2 regions of the Leuconostoc sp. DB-1 genome follow, and region 2 is predicted to be linked to the other one. Evidence: riboswitches for the same ligand, from Rfam matches in the RefSeq annotation. Region 2 holds a riboswitch; the other holds the start of a gene.
What was found. Region 2 has a riboswitch for thiamine pyrophosphate ahead of HFP47_RS02465 (ECF transporter S component). Riboswitches for the same ligand answer to the same signal wherever they lie in the genome.
Positions count from the first base shown of each region.

Region 1 (3,424 bases), 310 kb from region 2:
ACATCGATACCTTCACGAATGGTAGCATCAACATAAGCTTTTGCATGAATAATAGCCGTTTTCATATCATCTCCCAAAGCTAAACGAGCAGTAATGGCCGCAGAAATTGTATCCCCTGTCCCGTGAGTTCTAATTGTATCTACCCGTGAGCTTTTAAGCCAAAAATGACTACCATCAGCCAATAGAATATAGTCATAAACATCTTTCCCGGAGGCATGCCCACCTTTTAATAATACGTTTTCAACTCCTAATTGTTGTATCTTTGAAGCTGATTGCATCACATCTTCATGGTTAGTAATGTTTGACCCACTTAAGACTTCAGCTTCTGGCATATTAGGCGTAATGAGCGTTGCCAGCGGTATCAAACTAGACTTAATAGCAACTATGGCCTCATCACTCAATAAGTGAGCGCCTCCCTTGGCAACCATTACAGGATCTAATACATAGTTACCAAAATCTGCTTGTTGTAAAAATTCAGACACTGATTTTACTGTGGGCACATCACCAAGCATGCCACTTTTTACAGCACTTATTTTTAAGTCATCAGCCACTGATTTTAATTGGGCATGGATCATAGATGGTGAAGTCATCGAAACTTGCTGTACACCCATTGTGTTTTGTGCTGTTAGAGCAACAATAACATTAGCGCCATAAACACCTTGGGCGGCAAACGTCTTTAGATCCGCGCTAACTCCAGCGCCACCACTGCTATCCATACCAGCAATTGTTAGAACTTGGGGTGTTTTATTAACCATGATTCAGCACACTTTCCTTAATAAAATTTTGAACATCGATATTATCAATAACAAATAATTCATCTAATAATTGATTTGTAAAAGAACCTGGTTGATTCGTTTTTGTAGCGGCTTTTTGTCCAGCAAGTTTGAATGTAGCCATTGCATTCATCACATTAGGAACCTTTAGCCCATCGGCAATGAACGCACCAATTAATGATGATAAGGCATCTCCTGTACCTACAATAGAAGATAATTGTTCAACATTTATATCAAGTGTTTGTGTGTATTGACCATCACTGACAACGTCACAAGCCCCGCTTAGCGCAATCACTGCACCTGTTTTTTTGGCGGCACGCTGTGCAATTTCAATTACGTCACCTTTTCCAGTAGCATCGATACCTTGACTAGCAAAATCAATATCGGCAAACCAAGCAATTTCGGCTGCATTGCCACGAATAACATCAACATGACCAGAGGCTAAAAATTGTGTAATGGCTTTAGACCTAAATGGAACTGATACAGCAACCGGATCTAATACGACTGGCTTGCCTAATTGGTATGCTTCCTGAGAAAGTTTAATAATATCGTTAATTTCTACTTTTTGAAGCGTCCCTGTGTTAATAATCACCGCATTGGCAATTCCGGCTAATTCCTTAAATTCTGCTAGCTCGCGACTCATTAACGGTGAGGCACCAACAACATTAACTACATTAGCTACAAATTGTGGTGTAACAAAATTTGCATAAGTCAGGACAAGAGGTGATTTCGTTCTAATGTCTGTAATATTCATGATTAAATTCCTTTTTTGTTTGGCTTCGTGTTTTTAAACAAATATCTTCATTAATTTTAAAAATTAACATTAATGAATAAAAAAACCGCTAACTATCAGAAAAGATTAGTTAACGGCTAAATAGGCATATTTATACACTAGAATAGTTCATTATTATAATCTTCCTTCGCACGAATTACCGTAATCAGGTTCAATGGGTATCTCTCAGCCAGCTTGGGCACCCCAGATATTTATTTAATTCTACTTCAGTGTACCTGAATCCATATGAATAATCAACCGCCTAAGTATGCTTTGCGCACGTCATCTGATGCAAGTAGCTCTGCTCCCGTACCTGTCATCGTGATCTTTCCACTTTCCAAAACATAGCCGCGATCCGCAATTTTTAGCGCTTGATTCGCATTTTGTTCGATTACTAATACTGTCATTCCTTGTGCATTAACATTTTTAATAATATCAAAAACTTTCTCAATAAATAGCGGTGCCAAGCCCATGGAAGGTTCATCCAACAATAACAATTTTGGTTTTGCCATTAATGCGCGACCCATGGCTAGCATTTGTTGTTCACCACCAGATAAAGTCGCTGCATCTTGATTACGTCTTTCCTTTAAAATTGGAAACTGATCGTAAATAAGTGTGTATTCATCTTTCAAGTTAATACCCTTGCCTCGAGTAAAAGCACCCAACTGTAGGTTTTCTTGAACAGTCATGCCAGAAAACACGCGACGTCCTTCTGGCACTTGAGCAACTCCACTTGAGACAATTCGCTCTGAATTCATAGTCAATATGTTTTGATTTTCAAATAAAATACGTCCCTTAGTGGGTTTTTCTAAGCCCGAAATCGTACGTAAAATTGTAGTTTTCCCAGCGCCATTAGCACCAATTAGTGATACGATTTCGTTATTGTTCACCACAAAGTTAACATCTTGTACCGCTTTAATGGCACCATAACTTACGTTTAAATTTTCAACTGTCAGTAATGCACTCATTCGTTATTTTCTCCCAAATATGCACGGATCACATCGGCATTTTGCTGTATTTCTAATGGTGTGCCACTGGCTAATAACTTACCGTACTCTAATACATATAATCGCTCACTGACAGCCATAACAAGGTTCATATCATGCTCAATTAAAATAATTGTCATCTTAAATTCTTGTTGAACTTGTTTAATTAAACGTGTTAAATCAGCCGTTTCTTGTGGATTCATACCAGCTGCTGGCTCATCTAAAAATAAGATTTTAGGTTTTGTGGCCAATGCCCGCACAATTTCTAAACGTCGTTGTTGCCCATATGGTAAGTTTGTTGCCAGCGTATCTTGTACCTCCAGCATATCAAAAATACTTAGTAGCTTACGAGCTTCGTTTTTTAGTTGCTCTTCATTTTTATAAAATGAAGGTAAACGAAACAATGAACTGAATACATGTGCCTGAGTACTAGAATTCATAGCAATCATAACATTCTCTAATACTGTTCGACTTTCAAACAAGCGAATATTTTGAAAAGTGCGCGCAACGCCTAATCGAGCACGTTTTGCAGGAGATTGACGATTGACATTAGCTAACTGCTGACCATCAAATAGGAGTACTTCTCCCTCACTAGGTGAATATACACCTGTTAGTAAATTAAATAATGTGGTTTTACCCGCACCATTTGGCCCAATTAAACCAATTAACTCATTTTCGGCAGCTTCAATACTAACACCATCAACAGCAGTTACACCTCCAAAACGGATACTTAAATCACGCGTTTTCAGTATTGTCTGAGCCATGTCCGTCTCCTTCATCAAATAACCATTTCTTTAATGATAGTTCTCGACTACCAAAAATACCTTGAGGTCTAACCAGCATCACAGCAATTAAAATAACAGCGTAGATGACCATACGCAAGGAACCAAAAT
Region 1 is NZ_JABFNJ010000001.1:209,414-212,837, reverse strand. Features, by position in the region: gene thiD (bifunctional hydroxymethylpyrimidine kinase/phosphomethylpyrimidine kinase) at 1-755, opposite strand, end outside; gene thiM (hydroxyethylthiazole kinase) at 748-1,527, opposite strand; TPP riboswitch at 1,672-1,762, opposite strand; gene HFP47_RS01040 (ABC transporter ATP-binding protein) at 1,800-2,513, opposite strand; gene HFP47_RS01035 (ABC transporter ATP-binding protein) at 2,510-3,295, opposite strand; gene HFP47_RS01030 (branched-chain amino acid ABC transporter permease) at 3,267-3,424, opposite strand, start outside.
Region 1: it holds a riboswitch for thiamine pyrophosphate, as region 2 does, so the genes downstream of both, thiM (hydroxyethylthiazole kinase) here and HFP47_RS02465 (ECF transporter S component) in region 2, are expected to answer to the same signal.

Region 2 (3,424 bases):
ATCAGCTTTTCCAGCAAATTCAAGATTTTCAAAAATTGTGTCGATACGATCCAATTCTTTCTGCCATTTAGCAACAAAAACTGACGTTTTTCTCTTTCGCAAGACAGGACCAAATTTTTTATCGAGGCTTGATAAACTTTGGGTGCCCTTTGTTGCAATCATAATTTCATAAAAGTGGTTATCCTCTTGTTCAATAACCTCGTCGTTAATTTTATACTGATGGTTGTTTAGCCATGTTCGCACAATGTGCTCATCAGTATTAGGTTGTAGTATAAGCGTTTCAAAACGTTTTGCTCTTGAAAATCCCGCTTCTAATATATCTGTAATTAAGACACCACCCATACCAGCGATTGTGACCGTGTCAATATGATCCTCATCTTTAATTGCCGCTAATCCATTCGCCAATCTCGCCTCAAGTTGTGTGGTTAACGCTCTTCGAACAATTTCGTGCTGCGCATTTTCGTAAGGTCCTTTAGCAACCTCACCAGCAATCGCAAACGATATTTTGTTATTGATTAATAGATTAGCAGGTAAATAGGCGTGATCAGAGCCAATATCGGCTAACCTTGCGCCTTTGGGTACAAATGAAGCCACAGCTGCAAGCCGTGGTGAAAGATGAATACTGTCCATTTTCTATCCTTAAAGTTGTTTTTTTTACTCATTTTAGTATAACAAATAAGTCAATATCTCGCTGATATCATGTACTTTTAATTAATAAAGACCACAAGTTACATCATACTCAAATTTCATAATTAAAAACATTAGAATGTTAGAAAATATAACATAATTTTGGGATTAAATTCTATTGCATACGAATAGTTTGCACGATAATTTGTCTTGTGTTACACTCTAGGCGTGAGCTTTTCACAAATAACTGAAAACACCAAAATCTGGGGTGCCGTCGCGCTGAGATAAAACCCATCACACCTGATCTAGTTAATACTAGCGTAGGGAGATTTACTTGAAAATGTATTAATGAACTGACATATCTTGACGGTACTATGTTTTGTAACGTTATCACTATAATATATGATGATGAAATAACACAAGTTTGTTAAGTAACGTTTCTGCATTGAGATCATGACCACAATTTTTCAAGCCAGTCTTCCTTGTGAAGTCTGGCTTTTTCTAATTACACCCGATTTTGCGGTGATTTCGGTTACATCAATTATTAACCAATAAGTCATGTAAACAGTTGTATAGCTCATGCACCTATTGGTTAATATCGGAAATTTTAGGAGGTTTTGCAAATGTCTGCAAACAAATGGTCACTTCGCGATGTTATCTTCATCGCACTAATCGGTGTTTTTTTTGGATTTATATTTTGGGCTTGGGCATTTGGTTATAATGTCATCGCTGCCTTTTTAACACCATTTGGATTAAGCGCATATGCTAATGATGCAACATTGGGTCCTTGGCTAATGGCTGGTCCGATGGCTGGGTTCATCTTACGTCGTCCTGGCGCATCAATTATAGGTGAAACACTTGGCGGCACAATTGAAATGGTGTTTGGCTCTCAATGGGGTGTCATGAACGTTGTTTCTGCATTAATCCAAGGGTTTGGTACCGAACTTGGATTTGCTGTATTTGGCTACCGTCGTTGGGACAAAACGAGTTTGTCAATGTCTGTCATCACAGTTACCATTGTGACGTTTATTTGGGACCTGTTCCGTAATGGTTATGCTGACTACTCATTTGGTTTGTTGATTGGATTATTTATTACTCGCCTCATTTCAGCAGCTATTTTTGCAGGAGTTATCGTTTACTTCACACAAAAATTAGTTGCTAAATCAGGTATTCTAGAGGTCAATAAAAACGAGGTGGTCTCATGATATCAAGTATTGCGGTCCAAGTATTGCCGATGACAGCTGACACAGAAGAAGTCATTCGCATAGTTGATCATGTGATTGCTTATATTGACAAGAGTGGTGTCAACTATCAGGTAGGTGCTTTCGAATCAACTCTCGAAGGTGATTACGATCAACTAATGGATATTTTAAAAAATTTGCCCAAGGTTGCAGCAGAAATTAGTGACATCCCTGTCATGGTATACAGCAAAATAAACATGGCTACAGATTCTGATGTTTTAACCATTGCAAAGAAAACAGATAAATATAAATAAGCGGAATTTCCGCGTACATAGGGAATTATTATGGTTACTCATTTAAAACATATCAGTTTGTCATATGGCAATACAAAAATACTTGATGATACCACCATGTCAATATCTCACAATAGTTTTAACCTGCTAATTGGTCCCTCTGGCTCTGGAAAATCAACCCTTCTCCGAATATTTGCAGGATTATATCCGCAACTAAAAGGTGAAGTACTTGTTAATGATCAAGCAGTTACCACATTACCGGCTAACGAGAAAGCCAAAGTCGTCGGTTTTTTATTTCAAGATCCAGACACACAATTTGTTATGAAAACGCCACTGGATGAATTGATTTTCACTTTAGAAAACTTGCAAGTTGATCCTTCTGATATCAAGCAACGTGCAACGCACGCTCTAGAATTTGTTGGTATTTCAGACTTAACTCATCAAGACATTGACACCTTATCAGGTGGTGAAAAACAAAAAGTTGCATTGGCTATCATTGTTGCAATGCAAAGTGATTTCTTATTATTAGACGAACCTTTTGCAAATATTGATAGCCAATCTCGCCAAGACCTATTAGCTAAATTGAAAGATTTACAAATACAGGGACAAACCACTATATTAATCACTGATCATGATTTACATGGGTACGAGCCACTTGTTGATCATGTGTGGGAAATACACCACAAAAAAGTAGCAACTGTTAGTAACTTTCAGAATCGTATTTTACCGGAACAAAATGTCCACCTGCAATTACCTAAAGAAGGTGTTTTGCAATTAAAAAATTTTGAACTTTTAGTGGGGCAACGTCAATTAATTAGTATTTCTGATTTACCTTTGTCTCCCGGTGGAATTACGCTCTTTACTGGAGCAAATGGCACAGGCAAGTCGTCCCTTTTCAATGCGCTAACTCGACTAAAATCCTACCAGGGTGACATTTTGTATATAGATCAAAATATCAAAAAATTTAATGCTGCTAAATATGCAAAACAAGTAGCATTGATCTTTCAAAATGCAGAACGGCAGTTTTTACGAATGACGATTCGTGAGGAAATCGCGTTGAGCATGCAACATGCGCAACAACCAGAAAAATGGTCCGAAAACGTAATTACTCGTTACTTAGAGCGCTTAAATTTGGATGGGCTACAAGATCATGTCGTTTATCAGCTCTCTGGCGGGCAAAAGAAAAAAGTTCAACTCTTGGTGATGTTAATTGTTGGCACACCAATATTATTGTTAGACGAACCTATTGCTGGTCTGGACACAGATTCCGTTCGGGTTGTAGGCGAAATTTTACGAGAAATCGCAGATAATGGACGGCAACGT
Region 2 is NZ_JABFNJ010000001.1:515,806-519,229, reverse strand. Features, by position in the region: gene HFP47_RS02470 (class I SAM-dependent methyltransferase) at 1-630, opposite strand, end outside; TPP riboswitch at 882-971, shown strand; gene HFP47_RS02465 (ECF transporter S component) at 1,251-1,832, shown strand; gene HFP47_RS02460 (thiamine-binding protein) at 1,829-2,122, shown strand; gene HFP47_RS02455 (ATP-binding cassette domain-containing protein) at 2,153-3,424, shown strand, end outside.